3 regions of the Paraburkholderia sp. 32 genome follow, and region 2 is predicted to be linked to each of the others. Evidence: predicted binding sites of a transcription regulator. Region 2 holds the regulator's gene; each other region holds the start of a gene.
The links. Region 2 encodes FNR, which switches genes on or off when oxygen is low (the NO sensors DNR and NnrR bind a similar motif). Its sites were predicted from a motif close to TTGATNNNNATCAA; they were not measured.
Positions count from the first base shown of each region.

Region 1: a site for FNR is predicted at 4,352-4,365, ahead of OKW26_RS21855 (basic amino acid/polyamine antiporter). Genes of this name have one in related genera too.
Region 3: a site for FNR is predicted at 4,529-4,542, ahead of OKW26_RS06670 (universal stress protein). Genes of this name have one in related genera too.

Region 1 is NZ_JBNDKD010000002.1:1,416,289-1,423,070, forward strand. It holds gene OKW26_RS21840 (MFS transporter) at 1-638, shown strand, start outside; gene OKW26_RS21845 (RcnB family protein) at 737-1,072, opposite strand; gene arcA (arginine deiminase) at 1,482-2,741, opposite strand; gene OKW26_RS21855 (basic amino acid/polyamine antiporter) at 2,798-4,219, opposite strand; gene OKW26_RS21860 (ATP-binding protein) at 4,747-6,090, opposite strand; gene OKW26_RS21865 (response regulator) at 6,087-6,782, opposite strand, start outside.
Region 2 is NZ_JBNDKD010000002.1:83,934-90,715, forward strand. It holds gene OKW26_RS15680 (zinc-dependent alcohol dehydrogenase family protein) at 1-725, shown strand, start outside; gene OKW26_RS15685 (universal stress protein) at 884-1,885, shown strand; gene OKW26_RS15690 (universal stress protein) at 1,936-2,406, shown strand; partial or broken gene OKW26_RS15695 (PAS domain-containing sensor histidine kinase) at 2,440-3,539, opposite strand; gene fnr (fumarate/nitrate reduction transcriptional regulator Fnr) at 3,662-4,444, opposite strand; gene OKW26_RS15705 (response regulator) at 4,461-4,868, opposite strand; gene OKW26_RS15710 (universal stress protein) at 5,189-5,650, shown strand; gene OKW26_RS15715 (universal stress protein) at 5,719-6,222, opposite strand; gene OKW26_RS15720 (universal stress protein) at 6,246-6,782, opposite strand, start outside.
Region 3 is NZ_JBNDKD010000001.1:1,406,478-1,413,259, reverse strand. It holds gene OKW26_RS06705 (SMP-30/gluconolactonase/LRE family protein) at 1-306, opposite strand, end outside; gene OKW26_RS06700 (dihydrodipicolinate synthase family protein) at 303-1,292, opposite strand; gene OKW26_RS06695 (hypothetical protein) at 1,349-1,537, shown strand; gene OKW26_RS06690 (helix-turn-helix transcriptional regulator) at 1,869-2,573, shown strand; gene OKW26_RS06685 (hypothetical protein) at 2,557-2,874, opposite strand; gene OKW26_RS06680 (acyl-homoserine-lactone synthase) at 3,031-3,624, shown strand; gene OKW26_RS06675 (FadR/GntR family transcriptional regulator) at 3,680-4,369, opposite strand; gene OKW26_RS06670 (universal stress protein) at 4,651-5,118, shown strand; gene OKW26_RS06665 (helix-turn-helix domain-containing protein) at 5,340-6,107, shown strand; gene OKW26_RS06660 (SUMF1/EgtB/PvdO family nonheme iron enzyme) at 6,222-6,782, shown strand, end outside.

The sequences.
Region 1 (6,782 bases), 1.3 Mb from region 2:
GCCGGGCTGCCGACCGTGCGAGCAAAACGCGGCTCGTCGACAATCGCTACGCGCAGATTTTCCGCGACCGCCAGGCGCGCACGATGTTCATCCTGTGGACCTTCGCGTCAGTCTTCGTGCTGTCCGGCTTTTACGGCCTGAACAACTGGCTGCCGACGTATCTCGAGAAGGAATTGCACATCAAGTTCAGCTCGCTGACCGGCTATATGATCGGCACATACGTGGTCGCCTTCATCGGCAAGATCTTCGCGGGCTGGCTCGGTGACCGCTGGAGCCGGCGCGGCGTGTACGTGCTCGGCTGTATCGGTGCGGCGCTCTTTCTGCCCGTGATCATTTTCTGGCACACCCACGACAACATTTCCACGCTGATGCTTGTCTTCGGCTTTCTGTACGGCGTGCCACTCGGCACGATCGGCACATTCATGTCGGAGAGTTTTGCGACGTCGGTGCGCGGCACCGCGGTGGGCGGCTCGTATAATCTCGGGCGCTTCTGTTCGGGGGCGGCGCCGATCGTCATCGGTTTTATCGCGACGCAGTTCTCGATCGGACTTGGCTTTCTCGTGGTCGGCGCGGTGTTCTTTTTGAGCGGCGTGACTGCATTGTTCGTTCCCGACCGGCTATACGACACGCAGCATTAAATCGATGCGAAAATGACGAAATCATGTCGTGTCGATGAATGGCCCAGGTTCCGGCGCTAAAACTGGTCGCCGGATAGCCCGGGCACCACGAGGAAGCATTACTGCGTTCCGGCGACAATGTCTGAAATGGTCCAGTTGTTCGTCGTTACGAGCACATAGTCGCCATTGACACCCAGCCATTTGTGCCCACGCGGCGGCGCATTGAGGCCATGTCCGCGCCAGTCGTCCATCATGAAGTTGTAGTTACGGTATTCGGCCGGCACACGTTGACCTTTATGCCAGTCACGGTGCGGAATCGTCGGCATCACTTGCTGACGGCCCGTACCGGCCATCTGGCCGCCGCCCTGGTCCTTCATGGGCCCAGCCGCAATCGCGAGCGCGGACATACCGGCAAACGACAAGGCGACGAGTTGCGCAACAAAGCGATTATTCATATTCGAACCTCCGTGCGGTGGATGAAAGCTCCGAGCATTCACGCGATTGACGTGAAAAGTGATGGTCCAGCTACTCGCAGATTCATTAACTCCAACTTCATTGCAGCGATCGCTGGTCTATCGAATGTAATCCTTGCAAATCGCGAGATATCAAATTCGATAATTCAGGCGCGAAGTCGTTAAAAAGTATAGTAAAAGGAAGTTCGACTTCAAGCCGGACCTGCCCACCACGACCGCGTGCGTCAACCCGGCGAGTAGCGGGGCGATTCGATTCATCGCGTCGATCGTCTGGACGGATCGCGCCGTTCCTGGAGGCGGCGGACGCGCGCGCGGCGCTGTCGCCCGCTCGCCACTTCAGCGAGCGGGCGACACTTTGCCAGTCACTGGCCAGATTGATTCGCTTGACTGATCAATAGTCGACCGCATCGCGGATGATCGGGCAGGTCATGCAGTGACCGCCGCCACGTCCACGGCCCAGCTCCGCACCGACGATCGTAATCACCTCGATGCCCTGCTTGCGCAACAGCGTGTTCGTGTACGTGTTGCGGTCGTATGCATAGACGACGCCCGGGGACGCGCACACGAGGTTCGCACCGCTATCCCACTGCGTGCGCTCGCGTTGATAGTCGCTGCCGCCCGCCTCGACCACGCGCAGATGCTTCAGCCCGAGCGCCTCGGCGACGACGTCGGTGAACGGCTTGTTTTCGGCGTGCAACTCGACGCCGCTCGGATGGCTGCTCGGCCGATACGAATAGGTGCGCGTCTTCGCCATGAAGTCCGGGGCGACCAGTACGCAATCGCGATCGGCGAACGTGAACACGGTATCGAGGTGCATTGCCGCGCGAATCTTCGGCATCGCCGCGACGATCACGCGCTCGGCCGCGCCCTTCTTGAACAGCATTGCAGCCAGTTGACTGATGGCCTGCCGCGAGGTGCGCTCGCTCATGCCGATCAGCACGACGCCCTTGCCGATCGGCATCACATCGCCGCCTTCCAGCGTGGCGAGACCGTGGTCCTGAGTCGGGTCGCCCCACCACACGTTGACCTTGCCCGCGAAATCGGGGTGGAACTTGTAGATCGCCGTGGTCAGGATCGTCTCCTCGTGGCGGGCCGGCCAGTACAGCGCATTCAGCGTGACGCCGCCATAGATCCAGCACGTCGTGTCACGCGTGTACAGCGTGTTCGGCAGCGGCGGCAGCAGATATTCGGTGCCGCCCGCCGCTTCTTTCGCGACCTCCAGCGCCTTGCCGCCGTGCGCTTCCGGGAAGTCGTGAGTGGATAGCCCGCCAATCAGCGTTTCGGCCAGCTTGCGATTGTCGAGCCCTTCCAGATAGCTTCTCAATTCATCGATAAAGCCGAGGCCGACCTGATTCGGCACCACCTGGTTGTCGAGAATCCACTTCTTGCCTTCGGGCACCGCGACCGTTTCGGCGAGCAGATTGTGCATCTCCACCACTTCGACGCCGCGGTCGCGCATCTTCGTGACGAAGTCGAAGTGGTCGCGCTTCGCGTTCTCGACCCACAGTACGTCGTCGAACAGCAGTTCATCGCAATTGCTCGGGGTAAGACGCTGATGCGCGAGCCCCGGTGCGCAGACCATCACTTTGCGCAGCTGCCCGACTTCCGAGTAGACACCCAATTCACCCGCTTTCGCGTCCGTGTTCGCCATGATGATCTCCTGAATGCCAATGTTGGCCCGCTCTGTTCAATCGGATTTCATTAAAGCTAAATCGCGATCCTTCCGGTTACGAGGCCATAGATGCCGATGATCGCGCCAATGATCGCAACGATAAAAATGATCCAGTCGGAAACGATGAAGACATTCTTGTTCTGCTCGCGCCGAGCCCAGATATAAAGCGCCGTTCCTGGCGCATACAGCACGGCGGAAAGCAGAATGAATTTCAGGCCACCCGCCCAGATCATGAAGACCGTATAGATCGAGGCGATTGCGGCCATGATGAAGTCACGCCGGCGCTCGTCGGCGCGCACGTCGTAACCGTCGCCGCGATTCGCGTTCATGCAGCCGAACGCCGCGACGAAGAGGTACGGAATCAACGACATCGCGCTCGTCAGATTCAGCATCAGCGCGAACGCATCGCGCGAGAAGTAGGTGCTGATGACGAGCAGCTGCACCACGATGTTGGTCAGCCACAATGCATTGGCAGGTACCTTGTTGGCGTTTTCCCTCGCGAATACGGCGGGCATGTCTTCGGTCTTTGCCGCCGTGAACAACACTTCGGCGCAGATCAGCGACCAGGCGAGATAAGCGCCCAGTACCGAAATCAGCAAACCTATGCTGACGAAAACCGCGCCCCAATGACCGACCACCGCTTCGAGCACCGCCGCCATCGACGGCTGCCGCATGGCCGCGATGTCGGCGCGCTGGAGCACTGCGTAAGGCAGCATCGTCACGAGTACCATCAGCGAGGTCACGACGACGAAGCCGAGAATCGTCGACTGGCCGACATCGGAACGCTTCTTCGCATAACGGGAATAAACGCTCGCCCCTTCGATACCGATGAACACGAACACCGTGACCAGCATCGTGGCCCGCACCTGCTCGAGGATATTGCCTTCGAGTCCTCCGCCGTAGAGGTTGGCCTGGAACAGGTCCAACCGGAAGCCGAAGATCAGGATCAAGATGAACACCAGAATCGGAATGATCTTGGCGACCGTGACGATACTGTTGATGAAGGCCGCCTGCTGCACGCCCTTCAGGATCATGAAATGAAATAGCCAGATGCCGATCGATGCAACGACGATCGCGACGACCGTATTGCCGTCGCCGAACACGGGAAAAAACGCGCCGAGTGTCGACTTGATCAGCACCCAGTAAGAAACGTTGCCGATACAGCTACCGATCCAATAGCCAAATGCGGAGAGAAAGCCCGGATAATCGCCAAAGCCCGCTTTCGCATACGCAAACACGCCGGCGTCCAGTTCGGGCTTGCGTTCGGCCAGCGCCTGAAATACGCGCGCCAGCATATACATGCCCGTGCCCGCAATCAGCCAGGCAATCACGGCACCCACCGGACCGGTGGCATTGGCAAAAGTGCGCGGCAGGGAAAAGATCCCGGCTCCGACCATGCCGCCCACCACCATCCCGGTGAGTTGCATTTTTGACATCTTTTGTGGAGTGGACGCCATTCGGATTCCTTTTAGTTACCTTTTTAACAAGGATCTTTAATCAGATTCGAACGAAACGTGTCTCTCGGCCAATCTTGCTGTTGATCAGCCGCGCTACTCTGCAACCACCACACGAAAAGAATGGTCTGTCCGTTGGCGTTTGTCAATTTATCGAAGACAAGGTAACGGACTGTGGCTCGCTATGCGATCGAATCCATCGATGCTGCGTTGCCGAATCTGGTTGAATTTGCGAATTAACAATTCACCACGCATCTGAATCGCTCGCATCGATAAGCCGCTTTGAATATCGATGATTTAACAATGATGCGACCTGCCGCATCACCGCCGCGGTTTTCTCAAATGATGGGGAATCGCTGAAGCGAGCTGAACCGGTGGTCGTTCAGAACTACTGAGAAGCATCAGAGCCACAGCTCGAAATGGCGCGCGGGGGTCATTAATAGTCCAAACCCGATGACGATTTCATAATGGCGGGCTTTGTGAATTTTTCTGACGGAATCGCCCGCGTCTCCGCGCCGCAAGAGGTCCAACTATGACTCGCGCAACTTCCTCAACGTCAGCCGCGCTTCGAGACCGCCGCCGACGCGGTTGTGCAGCGTGAGCGTCGCATCCATCGCGAGCGCGAGTTGCCGCGCGATCGCGAGCCCCAGCCCCGTGCCGCCCGTTTGACGATTGCGCGACCCTTCGAGCCGCACGAACGGCTCGAACACCGTCTCCAGCGACTCGACCGGAATGCCGGGACCGCGATCGAGCACCGACACGGTAGCCTCGCCATCGTGCAACGCCCCGATATCGATCTGCGCGGCGCCGCCGTACCTCAGCGCGTTATCGACCAGATTGCCGACGATGCGCTTCAACGCCTGCGGACGCATCGTCAGCGACTGGCCGAAATGGCCCTGCAGTGACACTTGCTGACCCGCGTCGACGTAATCGCAGACCAGGCTGTCGAACAGCGCATCGGGATCGATGCGGCGCGGCACCTCGGTCGTGCCATGCATCGTGCGCGCATAGGTGACCCCTTCCTTGACCAGCGCCTCCATTTCCTGCAGATCCTGGCGCAGCTTTGCGGCCTCGCTGTCGTTGTCCATCGTGTCGACACGCAGACGCATGCGCGTGATCGGCGTCTGCAAATCGTGCGAAATCGCCGCGAGAATCTGCATGCGCTCGGTCATGTACGTGGCGATCCGGTCCTGCATCGCGTTGAACGCGCGCGCGGCGCGCGCCACTTCGGACGGACCGGCTTCGCGCAGACGCGCGGCCTTCAGGTCGGGGCCGAGCGTGTCGGCCGCGACTGCGAGCTGATTGAGCGGGCGCGTCGCGAGCCGTACCGCCAGCCAGCAGCAGGCCGCGAGCACGAGCAGCTGCAGCGTCAGCACGAGCGGCAGCCAGCGCGACAACGGGGCGCCGGGCATCGGCCGCAGGTCGATGGTGAGCGGCGTGCCGTCGCTCAGTTTCAGGTGCACCTGCAGACGCTCGCGATCGCCCGGCACTGCGTTGACGGTCAACGGATAACGCGTGCCGATGCCATCGCCGATCGACTGCGCGACGCGTGCCGACAGGCTCGCGTCGACCGGGGTGCCTGGCACGCCCGGGCCGAGCACGAACTCATAGCTGCGCCGCGCGAGCCGCGGCAGCCACTGGGCGCGCTCGTCGGGCGGCAGATGATCGAGCAGCGCGACCGAGCTCGCCACCTCGCGCTCGATGTAGCCCATCATGATGTTGGTCATCGTCTGGTCGCGCTCGGTCATCGTGAGCCAGAACGACAGCGCCTGCGCAAGCGCGAGCCCGACGAACAAAATCACCGCGAGCCGCGCGAACAGCGTGCGCGGCCAATGCGGCCAGCGCAGCAACGACGGTGATGGAGATGCGCTCATTGCGGATCTCCGATCGCGGTCACGGCCGCTGAAAACACATAGCCCTCGCTGCGCAGCGTCTTGATGTAGCGCGGCTCGCGCGCGCCGTCCCGCAGGCGTTGACGCAGGCGGCTCACCATCAGATCGATCGAGCGGTCGAACGGATCGGCCTGGCGTCCCTGGGTGAGGTTCAGCAACTGATCGCGCGTGAGCACGCGCTGCGGATGATCGAGAAACACACGCAACAGACGGTACTCCGCGCCGCTCAACGCCACCTCGGTTCCGTCCGCGTCGAGCAGATGGCGCGCGGTCGTGTCGAGCCGCCAGTCGCCGAAGCACAGCATCGGCGCCGACTCCGTCACCTCCATGCCGGGCGGCAGCATGCGCGCGCGGCGCAGCACCGAACGGATTCGCGCGAGCAACTCGCGTGCGGCGAACGGTTTGATCAGGTAATCGTCGGCGCCCATTTCGAGGCCGACGATCCGGTCCGCTTCCTCGCTGCGCGCCGTCAGCATCAGGATCGGCACTGTGCGGAACTTGCCCGCGCGCAACTCACGGCACAGCACGAGGCCGTCTTCGCCGGGCAGCATCAGGTCGAGCACGATCAGGTCGGGCGCGCCGTTCTCGAGCGCGGCGCGCATCTGGCGGCCATTGGCCGCGAGCGAGACACGCACGCCGTTTTTCTCGAGGTATCCCGCGAGCAGTTCACGGAT
Region 2 (6,782 bases):
GCACCTGCGGCCACTGCCGCTACTGTCTGTCCGCCCGCGAAAATCTCTGCGACGACGCTGGCTTCACCGGCTACACGATCGACGGCGGCTACGCCGAGCGCACGGTCGCCGATAGCCGCTACTGCTTCCATCTGCCGCCGCACTACAGCAATATCGAGGCCGCGCCGCTGCTGTGCGCGGGTCTGATCGGCTATCGCACGTTGAGCATGGCGGGCGATGCCGAACGGATCGGCATCTACGGTTTCGGCGCGGCCGCGCATCTCGTCGCGCAGGTGGCGCGTCACCAGCAGCGCACCGTCTATGCGTTCACGCGTCCCGGCGACCACGCGGCCCAGCAACTCGCGCTGCGCCTCGGCGCGGCATGGGCCGGCGGCAGCAACGAGGCGCCGCCCGGCGAACTCGACGCCGCGCTGCTGTTCGCGCCGGTCGGCGCACTGGTGCCGCTGGCGTTGCAGGCGGTCGCGAAAGGCGGCGTGGTGGTGTGCGGCGGCATTCATATGAGCGACATTCCGTCGTTCCCGTACGCGTTTCTGTGGGGCGAGCGGCGGGTGGTGTCGGTCGCGAATCTGACCCGCGACGATGGGCTTCAGTTCATGCGCAGCGCCGCCGAGACGCAGCTCGCGATCGAGACGACGACTTACGCGTTGCGCGACGCGAACCGCGCGCTCGACGATCTGCGCAACGGCAACCTGACCGGCGCGGCCGTGCTCGCGGTCCGCCCGTGATCCGCTAGCGAGCCGTTGGCGCTTGATACAGATCAAGCCGCGCGCCGCGTCGGCGTTCATCATGTAAGCGCGAACCGTTGGCGTCCCCGTCACGGGCCGAGGTGTGAAGCGACGCGGTCGGCGCGCCGCCTCGCGGTGCGACGATCCGAGGAGAGCCGATGAACACTGCTGCCGGGCGCAACACCTTCCACCGCGTGATGATCGCGTCCGCGGGCGGCAGCGGACTGCCGCTCGGCACGGGCGTCGCCCGGCAGTTGGTCGCGGCGGATGCGCGCTTTCGTCTCGTCGATATCGTTTGCAATCCTGCCGCGCTTTATCCGACGCTGATGCTCAGCTATCCGGACTGGTGCGAGGCGCATCGCGCGATGCTGCACGGCGCGCAGGCCGCGCTGCGCGACGCGGTGATCGCGTTGCACGGCGTCGTCGCGGCGACCGACGCCGAGATCGTCGATCTCACCGCGCTGCATCAGGGCGCGGCCGAAGCGCTCGCCCACACGGCGACGCAATGGGACGCGGATCTGGTCGCGGTGGCCGCGCATCCGCGTGAACATCGCTGGGACAGCCGTATCGATCCCGAGGAACTGGTCGCGTCGATCGGGCGTCCGGTGCTGTACATGCCGGCGAGGTCGACCGACGCGAGCGATGCCTCGGCGGTGAGCCGCGTGCTGGTCGCGATCGATGGCAGCGACACCGCGCTCGACGCGCTGCGCACCGCGCTCGCGGTAGCGCCGCCCGACGCGCGCATCAAGGTCGTCTACGCGGCCGACGACCGCTTCGCGTGGTGCGAATGGCTGCCGTTCGAAGTCGTGTCGCAGCATCGAATCGATGTCTTGCGGCGCGGCGCGGCGATGCTCGAACAAAGCCGGCGCGCGGCCGAAACCGCGTTGCTCGAGTTCGACGATGATTCCGGCGATGCGTCGAGCGCGATTCTCGACGAAGCGCAACGCTGGCACGCGGACCTGATCGTGATGGGTTCGCACGGCATGCGCGGCGCGCCGCACCCGTTGCCGGGGCACGTGACGTCGCGCACGCTGCGCGACGCGGCGTGTCCCGTGCTCGTGTGTCCGCGCGGCGCGTCGTCACTGCGGGCGGACGACGTGCCGCACGGCGAGTGGCGGGAGCCGTATCCGGGCAGTCCGGGCGGGCCCTTTTATCTGTAGCGGGAGCGCGCCACGCGCGTTGACAAATCCAACCTCAGTGGAGAATCGGCATGTACCAACATATCCTCGTCGCGCTAGACGGCAGTACTTTCTCGAAACGCGCGCTGAAAGAAGCGGTGAATCTCGCCGCGTTGACGAAGGGCGTCGTGCATCCGGTTTATGTGGTCGACAAGACGCCGCTCTTTTCCTATGCCGGCTATTACGACCCGCTCACGCTCGTCGAAGCCTTGCGCCAGGACGGCCAATTGGTGCTGGAGGAGGCCGAACAGGCCTGCGCCGCCGCCGATGTGCCTTGCCGCCCTGAAATGATCGAGTCGGAGAGCCTGTCCGACGACGTCGCCGCGATCGTGCTGCGCCACGGCGAGCAGATCCGTGCCGATCTGCTTGTGCTGGGCACGCATGGGCGACGCGGCGTGCGGCGCCTCGTGATCGGCAGCGTGGCGGAGCGGGTGCTGCGTTTCTCGACCTGTCCGGTGCTGCTCATGCGCGAGCCAAGCACCGAGGATGCGCCCGCAGAGTAACCCGCGACAGCGGGGCGCGGCAGCGCGTGAACATTACGCGAGCGCGTCGGCCGGTATCTGGATCGAGATCCTGAAGCCATGGCCCGGCGAGCTGGTGAACGACACGTTGCCGCGCAACTGCCGCACGCGTTCGCGAATGCCGAGCAAACCGAATGAATCTGTTCCCTGCGACCGATCCAGCGCGACACCCACGCCGTCATCCTCGATATCGAGCGATACGATGGGGCCCGCGCAGGTCATGTCGATGCGTACGCGGCTGGCCTTGGCGTGCCGCGCGACGTTCGTCAACGCCTCCTGAACGATGCGAAACAGCGCCGTCGCCGCGAATTCGCCGCACACCGGCTCGGCCGGTTCGAGATGCACGCTCGAGCGCACGTCGTAGCGTTTCGTGAAGTCTTCGGCCAGCCAGTCGAGCGCGGCGGCGAGCCCGAGGTCGTCGAGCAGCGGGGCCGCAGATCGGCGGCGATACGCCGCAGCGAAGCGGCCATCCAGTCGATCTGCTTTTGCAGTTCATGCGTCTGCGCGGCCAGCGGCTCGGTGTCGGCCTGGCTTTTCAGCTTCGCTTCGAGCAGCGCGACGCTCATTTTCAGCGCGGTAAGCCGTTGGCCGAGATCGTCGTGCAGTTCGCGCGCCATACGTTTTTGCTCGTTTTCGCGGGCGATCTGCACGTGCGTGGATACCTGATCCGCGCGTTCGAGTTCCGCGAGGCGCATACGCTCGGTCAGGTCGCGCGTGATCTTGGCGAAGCCGAGCAGCGCGCCCGACGCGTCGTGCACGGCGGAAACGACCACGTTGGCCCAGAAACGCGAGCCGTCGCGACGTACGCGCCAACCCTCGTCCTCGGTGCGGCCTACGGCTGCGGCGATTTCCAGTTCGCGGGCGGGCTTGCCGGCCGCGATGTCTTCCGGGGTATAGAACTTCGAGAAATGCTGGCCGATGATTTCTTCGGGCGTGTAGCCCTTGATGCGCTGTGCGCCGGGATTCCAACTGGTCACGCGGCCGGACACGTCGAGCATGAAGATCGCATAGTCCTGAACCGCATCGATCAACATGAAATAGCGATCCTCGACTGGCACGTCCGACAAGGACGCCGCACTGGTGAAGCAGGAAGACTCGCCGCTCGACAGACCCATCGCTCCTCCGGGTGGTCACGCAAGGTCGCGCACCGCAACGCACCGAGTTATATCAGTTCGGGAGCGCTTGTTCCACCCCGCATGTCCCGCGAACGAACGTGAGGCGAGCGTCGCGTCGGCGTTCAAACCCGAGCCAGTCCTTCCGCGTCTTCGATGCGGATCGTTTTGCCGTTCGCCTTGACGAGGCGCTCGCGCTGGAACTTCGAGAACATCCGGCTCACCGTTTCGAGCTTCATGCCCAGAAAGCAGCCGATTTCCTCGCGGGTCATGCGCAAATGAAACTCCGCCGCGGAGAAGCCGCGCGCCTTGAAGCGCTTCGACAGATTCAGCAGAAACGTCGCGACGCGCTGTTCGGCGGTCATCGTGCCGAGCAGCATCATCTGGCTCGATTCGCGCACGATCTCGCTGCTCATCATCTGGTAGATGTGATGCTGCATCGGCTTCATCTCGCGACAGATCGCCTCGAGCTGCGCGAACGGAATGATGCACACGACGCTGTCTTCGAGCGCGATCGCATCGCAATTCTGCTTGCCCTCGCCGATGCCGTCGAGGCCGAGCGAGTCGCCGGCGATCTGGAAGCCGGTCACGTGCTCGCGGCCGTCGCGATGCATGACCACGGTCTTGAACGATCCGGCGCGGATCGCGTAGAGGCTTTGAAACGCATCGCCCGCGCGATACAGCGCATCACCGCGTTTGATCGAGCGCGTCGAGCAGATCAACGTGTCGAGTCGGCTCAGTTCGTCGGATGTCAGCTCGGGCGGCATGCAGATCGCGCGCATCGCGCAGGTGGAGCAGCGCGGCACGGCGTAGCGTGTGGCCGCGGTGCGTGGCACGACGTGGATCGGTACGACGTGCGAAGTGCGGGGCGCGTCGTGGCGGGGTTCACAGACTGTGGCAACTTGCATGCTCGGCTCCTGGCGGTCAGACCGGATGCGCATGACGCGCATAGGCAATCGCTTCGATGGCACGGCAGGCGAGTTCGAACTCCGAGGTCTTGTCGAAGCAGAAGTCGGCGCCCGCCGCTTCGCACGCTCGGCGAAACGCCGTCGTGCAATGATTGGTCAACACGATGCTGACGATGGACGGCCGCGCCCGCGACAGCGCCGCGAGCAGCAGCAGATTGGTCTTGCCCGAGAAGGACGGGTCCAGCACCGCGACATCGGCGCGACTCGCGACGATGTCGTCGAACGTGTGCTCGACGCCCGCGGACTCGCCGACGATTTCGATGCCGGGAATCAGCGCGATCAGGCAAGCAAGCCGGCGCCGGACCTCGGTCGCATCGTCGACGAGGAAGACTCTCGATAAGGTGGCTGGCGGGGCGGTGTCCATACCGACCAGTATTGGCGACCTCATCTCAGAAATATATCGGCGGGGATTTAAGCGGCGCTAGGAGTTCGGGTAGTGTTGTAGGAATATTCCTAGTGCATGGCTGGCGATGGGGTATGTAGCCGAGTGCGAGTACACGGCTACTTTCGACGTGACGGCTTCGAAGGTCGCAGGCATGCAGTTGATTAAGTAATCACGGAACAAGCCGATAAAGACCCATTGACCTGCGTCAAGCCGCGCGGCGGCGCGCGCTTCACACTGTCGGCGCGGATACGCGACGGCACCGCTTCGGTTCATGCCAGCGCTTTCACAGGGAGTCCAACATGTATGCACGAATTCTGGTTGCGCTCGACGACAGTCCCAGCGCGCAGCGCGCCTTTGCCGAGGCGCTGAAGCTCGCGAAGCTGACGGGCGCCACACTCGAAGCCTGCTGCGTGGTAGGGCACGGCAAGTGGTCGGACAATGCCGATGTGGCTTTCGAGCCGGAACCGGCGGCCGCGGCGCAAGAATTCGCCAGCCGCGCGCTCGATGCGCCGCGCGAGTTGATGCGCGAGGCGCAGGTGCCCGGCGGCGTGCGGGTGATCGACGCGTACGCCGAAAGCGTGTCCGCGGTGCTCGCGCGCGTCGCCGACGAAATCGAAGCCGATCTGATCGTGATGGGCACGCACGGCCGCCACGGCGTGCAGCGCTTTCTGCTCGGCAGCGTCGCGGAGTCGCTCGTGCGTGCGACCGACAAGCCGGTGCTGATCGTGCGGCATGACGAACACGGGCACGCGCGGCCCTGAAGCGCCGCGTCGCGCAGCCGTGGCGCGATCGCGTGGGAGCGGCCGCGCTGCAGCCTGGTTTTCGCGGCTCAGGTGAGTTCGTGTTCGGCGCAGGCCGGGACTGACCGATCGCGCGTCGCGCCGTTCGCGTGCGCGGGAACCATCAGCACGGGGCAGCTGGCGCTGCGCAGCACGCGCTCGGCGACGCTGCCGAGCATCAGTCGTTGAACACCACGGCGGCCGTGCGTGCCCATCACGATCGCGTCGGCGTGCCATTCGAGCGCCGCCTCGACGATGCGATGCGCGACGTCTTCGCCGGTGATCGCGGCTTCGACGGTGCGGGCCGTGCCCTTGCTCCCGCGCGCGGTCATCCGGCTCTGGGCATCGGCCGCGATCCGCTTGCCTTCCTCGATGAAGGCGTCCTGGATCACGCAAGGGTCGAAGCCGGGCGCGTCGTAGGCGATGACGGGCACGTCGATCACGTACAGCGGCTGCAGCTCGGCGCCCGATTCGGCGGCAAGGGTCAGCGCGGCGTCGAACGCACGGGAGGCGGTGTCGCTGCCATCGAGCGCGACGAGTAGGCGGTGAAACATGGCGGACTCCTTAAGCGCGCACTTCAGTGCGACAACAGCACCGGCACGGTCATCGACTCGAGCATCGTGCGCGTCGCACCGCCCAGTACGACTTCGTGCAGACGCGAATGCGCGTAGGCGCCCATCGCGATCATGTCGCAGCCGAGGTCGGCCGCCTGCGACAGCAGCGCGTCGCCGACCGGCGTGCCGTCCGCGACGCTCAGTTCGCGCACGTCGATCTTGACGCCGTGACGCGCGACGGTGAGTGCGATGTCGTCGCCCGGAACCGTGTCGCGCGGCGGACGATCGCCCGACGAATGAACCGTCAGCAGCGTCACTTTGGACGCGTGCGCGAGGAACGGCAGCGCGTCGTGGATCGCGCGGGTGGCTTCGCGGCTGCCGTCCCACGCGATCAGCACGTGGCGGCCGGGCGCCGCGAAGGTGCCGCCCGACGGCACCAGCAGCACCGGCCGCCCGGCCGACAGCACGACGTGCTCGACGAACTGTTCGGCGACGAACGCCTCGGGATCGGTCGGATCGGTCTGCCCGAGCACGATCAGATCGGCGAGACGCGCATAGGG
Region 3 (6,782 bases), on a different contig from region 2:
ACGCCGCGTCAGGTGCTCGCAACTGACGAGACGCCCTTCGCGATCGCGCGTATGGCCGTTCGCATTGTTCGACGATTGACGGAACGTGCTGACCGCGCCCGTCGTTTCGTCCCAGCGCAGGATGCGGTCGTTCGGAATGTCGCTCCACAGCAGATAGCGGCCATCGCCGAACCACACCGGCCCCTCCGACCAGCGCGTGCCCTGATACAAGCATTCGACCGACGCCGACGCGATGATCAACGACTTGAAGCGCGGATCGAACACACGGATGGAGGGATCGGGATAGCGTCGACTGTGATCGGTCATGGGGTTGTCTGCGTGTCGGAGCGGTTCGATTGGGTGGGCGCGAACTCGCGCTCGAGAGCGAGCAGCGTGCGCGCGGTCTGCGCGATCTTCGCATGATGCTCGCGCGGTGTCGAACTGAGCAGCGGCTGCAGCGGCCCCATGTCGGCGAGGCCCGTGAACGTGATTGCATCGTGCAGCACGCGGATCAGCGAGATGTCGTTGCGCAGCGTTTCGAGCGGCATGAACGCATCGTAGAGACGTTGGGCGGTGTCGTGATCGGCGCTAACGGCGCTACCGGCGCTCCGGCCGCTTTGCACCGCGCGCAGCAGCGCCATCACCATGCTCGGCGCGATACAGCCGCTTCCGGTCGTCCACGCTGCGAGTCCGAACTCGCGCAGATGCACGAGCGCCGGCCGCTCGCCCATGCCCGATACGATCTTCGCGGCCGGCACGCGTTGCAGCAGCCGGCGCAGATACGGATCGTCAGCGGGGTTGTCGCGCGGGATCGCATATTTGACCGCGCTCAGCGTCCCACGCTCGACGAGCCGCGCGAGCGTATCGACAGCGACGTAGTTTTCGCTCTTGATATACAGCGTGAGCGGCATGCCGGCCGTGTCGGCGACCCGCGTGAGGCCCGTCTCGACGCCCTCGGACGTCGTGAAGCCGCCGAGCGGCAGCACCATCGCCGTGCGGTAACGCGTCTGCGCGAGGATGCGCGCCTGATCGAGCATCTTGCCGTAGTCGGGACCCAGCGCCGGAATCACCCGTGTCCCGGAACCCGCAGCCTCGGCGAGAAGGTCCAGCAGCTCGCGGTATTCGCTGACCGCGACGTGATAAAGGTTCGCATTGCCGCCATACAGTAGCGTGCGTACGCCGCCCGCTTCGATATGGCGGATCAGCGCGAGATTCTGGGCAGGGTCGAGCGTGTAGTCGGCCCGGCGCGCGAGCGGCGGCACGGCCATGACCGACGCGGCGAACTCGCCGTCGCTAAGCGGTGATTCGTTCATGATGGTTGACGCGGAAACGCGCTAGGCGGAGGTTTCACGGTAGCATCGGCATCACAATGTTGTCAAACAACCTGCGCGTGACGATTGCCCAGCATGCCATCGGCGGCGATTTGCGCGGGAGCCGATCACGAAATTTCCTTTTGTATAACAATGAAGCGGGCCCGCAGCCAGCGGAATCGGCGCAGGCTTTTTTTGGCAACAAGGACACGGCGAGCAATAACCCGCTTTCCGAGATAATCGAGTAAATACGATTTAGTTTAAAGCGCGACGAAATAATGCCGTCAACGAAACATATTAAAATCTGTCGCCGGATGCCGATTAGCCGCGCCGCGCACCCGAGAAGCCCGGCCGGGTTAAAGATTTATTTCAATCAGCATAATAATAGGCGACGCCGGCGTTGCTATCACGTGGCGGCTATCGTTTACCCCGCGGAGCACCGGCGCATTGCGTTCGAGTTTTTAGTGATAGATTATGCGGACCAAAAGAGCGGACCGAAGTTTGTCTGCCAATAACCGCGAACGGGATGTTTGCGAGCCTGAGAGAGCCAAAAAATTGCCGCTACACTTTATCGAGCAGATGGCACCGCTACTGGACGCCGCCGACGAGGCGGAATGGTTCGGCGTAATTACGGGCTTTGCCGAAACGTGGGGCTTCGACAAGATTCTGGTCGCGATGCTGCCGCGGCCAACCATGCGTCTCGAGGACGCTTACCTGCGCAGCACTTACGCACCGGCATGGCGCCAGACGTACGACGAGCAAGGCATGGTGCATATCGATCCGACGGTCGCACACTGCCTGTCACGCTCATCGCCGCTGGTCTGGACGCCCGAGATTTTCGCCAGCCCGGCGCAGCAATCCCTGTATGAGGAAGCTCGCTCGTACGGCCTGAGCGCGGGCGTGACGCTGCCAATTCATGGGCCGAATCAGGAAGCCGGCATGATGTGCTTCGTCAATGACGACAAGCCGTCAGACGGGTTCAGGCGCCATGTGAACGCCGCGTTGCCGAACCTCGTGCTGTTGCGCGACCTGGTGATCGACACCAGCAAACAGCATCTGAATTCACATGCGCAGACCTTGATGCCAAAGCTCACGCCGCGCGAGCGAGAATGTCTGAAATGGACCGCACGCGGCAAATCCACGTGGGAGATATCTCACATCCTGAGTTGCTCGGAAGCGGTGGTGAACTTCCATATGAAAAACATCAGGGCGAAATTCGGCGTGAATTCGCGGCGTGCGGCAGCCGTGATCGCGGCGCAGCTTGGGCTTATTGACCCGGGTTGAGCAGCGCGGCCGCGTCGCGGCTGTACATCACACGCTCGGCGCGACCCAGATCGGCGTCCGACACGGTCTTCATGAAGTACAGACCCAGCAGGATCGACACCGGCGCCGGGATCTCCGCGCCCGACTCGAAGCGGCTGCCGCGCGATTGCGTGACGCCAAAGCGAGCCCAGAAACGGCGCTGGCTCTCTTTTTTCTTCTTCCGGTAGGCAATGATCAGAACGCGATCCACTGCCGAAGAGACCTCCGAAGGACGCGCCTGGAGGTGGGTTTGCGGTTGCCAGTGATTGTCGAGGAGTTCCATTTTGGACCCTTGTAGGTTGGGGGCGGAGACGTGTCTGAATTCTGATATACCCGATAAGCATCCACACCTATCCAGGTAGGTAGGTGGCGCAAAGATTCAGAATGCATAAGTTTTCCTGCGTATCTGGCAGCCCCCCAACGCGTACAGGAGAACGTCATGCAAACCACGATCCGAATTGGACTCCGGCAGGAATTCGACAACGAACTGATCAACGAGATGTACCGCTTGCGCGCCCGTGTCTTTCACGGCCGGCTCGGCTGGGAAATTCCGACCATCGCGGGAATGGAGATAGACGGCTACGACGCGCTCGGGCCGTACTACATGCTGATTCAGGGCGAAGACGAACGGTTGCGCGGCTGTTGGCGCCTGATGCCGACCGAAGGTCCGAACATGCTGAAAGACACCTTCCCGCAGCTACTGCATGGCGCGGCCGCGCCGGTCGGGCGACATATCTGGGAACTGAGCCGCTGGGCGATCGAGACCGGCGGTGAGGAACAGTCGTTTGGTTTCACGGATATGACAATCCGCGCAATTCAGGAAGTGATGCGCTTCGCGCAGCGCATGGGCATCACGCATTACGTCACGGTGACCACCACGCCGATCGAGAGAATGCTGCGCCGAGCCGGCCTCGACATCAGCCGGCTCGGGCCGCCGCTGCAGATTGGCATCGAGCGGGCCGTCGCGCTCGAAGTCGCGGTGAGCGCGAAAACGCTGACCTCGCTGTTCGGGCCGGTCGCCGTCGCTGCTTGAGCCGCGCCGAAGCGCGGCCTGACAAAAGTCGCGACGCCTTCACCCGCGCGCGGACTCAGGAACCGAACATCCGTTCCAGCGCGTTCTCGAGATGCGCGCGCATTGCGGCCCCCGCGCCCGCCGCGTCCTTGCGGCGGATTGCGTCGAGCACCGCCATGTGTTCGGCCTGCACCAGCCGCTGCCGCTCCACCGTCTTGACGAGCGACAGATTGCGCGACAGGTTCATGCTGAACAGGATCTGTTCCTCGATGAACGACATCACCGTGATGAAAAACGGATTCTTCGACGCGCGCGCGACCGCCTGATGAAACAGGAAGTCATCCTTCGCGCCGATCCCCTGCGCCTCGATGATGCGCTCGAGCTCGTCCCACGCGTGCTGGATCGCGGCGATGTCGTCGGCGTCGGCCTTCAGCGCTGCCTGCGCGGCCGCGCCCGCCTCGGTCACGATGCGAAACTCATAGCAGCGGCGGATATCGGACAGCGTTTCGAGCGGCGCGAAGCGGCGTACGTCCGGATCGGGGCGCCGCGCGACGGTCGTGCCAGAGCCGTGCCGCGTCGAGATGATGCCGTCGGCCCGCAATCGCGCGAGCGCTTCGCGCACGGTCGGTCGGGACGTGGCGAAACGCTCCGCCAGCGCGTGCTCGGTCGGCAATCGCTCGCCTTCCTTGTACTCGCCTTCGAGGATGCGGTTGAGAATGTCGCCGTAGATCTGGTCGGGTAAGCCCTTGGTTTTTCGATCGTTCATCAGCGGACTGGCCAGCTTGTCTGAATATGGCTTGATTGTAAGGCCAACCCTGTTTCGGCTTCAGCAAAGTTCTACGGGTTGTAAGCATGCCAGGCTGCTTCGCGCACGCCGCCGCGTCCGCCATTTTGTCCGCGCCGCGCCGGAATATTTGGCCAGTGTTTGATTTACATCCTGGTCCGGTGCATCTTTTCGGGCAATCATCTAAGCTTCATTGGTATAAAAGATCAATAAACCTGCCGCGGTTAGCAATGTGGCAGACGCATTTTTGACTCGGAGCCGATATGTACACTCGCATCCTTGTAGCGGTCGACGGCAGCAATACCTCGCGCCGTGCGTTCGAAGCGGCGCTCGATCTCGCCAAATCGAATGGCGCGGTGTTGCGGCCATTTTATGTCGTCGAAAACACGCCGATGTACTTTGAGGCGCCCGGCTACGACCCGTCGATCCTGCGCAACCGCCTGATCGAGGAAGGCCAGGAGCTGCGTGCCGAGTTTTCGAAAGCGATGGCCGAGCAAGGTGTGAAGGGCGACCCGGCGGTCTCCGAGGCTTCGTCGCTCGGCGATGTCGCCGAGATCGTGCTGCAGGCCGCCGCCGAATTCAACGCCGACCTGCTCGTGATGGGCACGCACGGCCGGCGTGGCTTTCAGCGGCTGATTCTCGGCAGCGTCGCTGAACGCTGCGTGCGCCAGGCCACTCTTCCGGTTCTGCTGGTACCGTCCGCCGCGGGCACCGACAAGGAACCCGCCTGACTCTTTCATCAGGCGCGGGGCGGCACGCCACGCCCTGCCTTGCCGGAATCGAGCCACGCTACCCGTCGACGGGCGACGTCGATATAGGCCGCGGCGGCTCACCTTCTCACTTTCGTCAGAGCACCGCCGTTGCTCGGACTGCCGAGCAGCGAACGCGTCACTTTGCCGCCAGTTGCGGGTCATAGCGGGTGGGACAATTTCACCACTACCAATGATCGAACATGCTGAATCCTACTGCTGTGACCCGTTCCTCGACCCGCTCCGCCGGCAACCGCGAGGCCGTGGCGGCACGCGCAGCCGCACGTACCGCCGCGCGCTGCTCCAGCTGTTCGATGCGTGAGATCTGCATGCCGCAGGGGCTGTCGGCGGAGGAACTGCCGAAGCTCGAAACGCTGATCTGTTCGGCGCGCTCGGTGCCGCGCGGCGAAGCGCTGTATCGCAGCGGCGACCGCTTCGACAATATCTACGCGGTGCGCTCCGGCTCGATGAAGACCGTGATGGTCCACCGCGACGGCCGCGAGCAGGTCACCGGGCTGCGTCTGGCCGGCGAGCCGCTCGGGCTCGACGGCATCAGCGCGGACCTCCATGCGTGCAGCGCCGTCGCGCTGGAAGACAGCACGGTGTGCATCGTTCCCTATAGCGCGCTGAAGCTGCTGTGTCGCGAAATCAGTTCGATCCAGGAACGCATGCACAAGCTACTGGGCACGCAGATCGTCAGCGAAGCCGCGCAGATGATGGTGCTCGGCTCGCTGTCCGCCGACGAACGCGTCGCCGCCTTTCTGCTGGACGTGTCACAGCGCAATGCGCAGCGCGGCTACTCGTGGTCGGAGTTCAATCTGCGTATGACGCGCGAGGACATGGGTAGCTACCTCGGCATGACGCTCGAAACGGTCAGCCGTACCCTGTCAAGATTTCAAAAACGCGGCCTGATCGACACGCGGGGCAAGCACATTCACATCGTCGATCTCCAAGGCTTGCGGCAGGTCTAGCGGCCGGGCTGGCCTGGACGGTCGCGCTGTTAGTCTTGGCACGCCGCCTGCGAGCGGGTAGAGTTTTCAGACCGTCCCCCTACGGCAACCGTGTTGCATGGAGACCCGGCCCCAATGAATCGCGACCCTGTCCCGCATCATCCGCTCGTGCAGCGCCTGCTCGACGCGCGTCAAGTCACCGACGACCTGTTTGCGATCGTCAAACCCGACTACCTCTATGAACGGCCGATCCGCGAGCGTCACCGCGTCGTGTTCTACATCGGCCATCTCGAAGCGTTCGATCGCAATCTGCTCGACCAGCGTCTGTTCGATCTGCCGGCTTTCGCGCCGGAACTCGACCAGTTGTTCGCCTTCGGCATCGATCCGGTAGACGGCGGCTTTCCCACCGATCAACCCAGCGATTGGCCGTCGCTCGCCGCCGTGCGCGAGTATGCGACGCGCGCGCGCCGGCAGATCGACACCGCGCTCGACGAACTCGGCAGCGCGGCGCACGACAAGGCGGCCGTGCAACTGCTGAACGTCGCGATCGAGCATCGGTTGATGCATGCGGAAACGCTCGCGTACATGCTCCATCAGTTGCCTCTCGCGCAGAAGAACACCGCGTTGCGCGAGCCGGTGGTGACGAGCGATGAGCAGCGCGACGCGTTGTCGTCGATGGTTAGCGTGCCGGCCGGC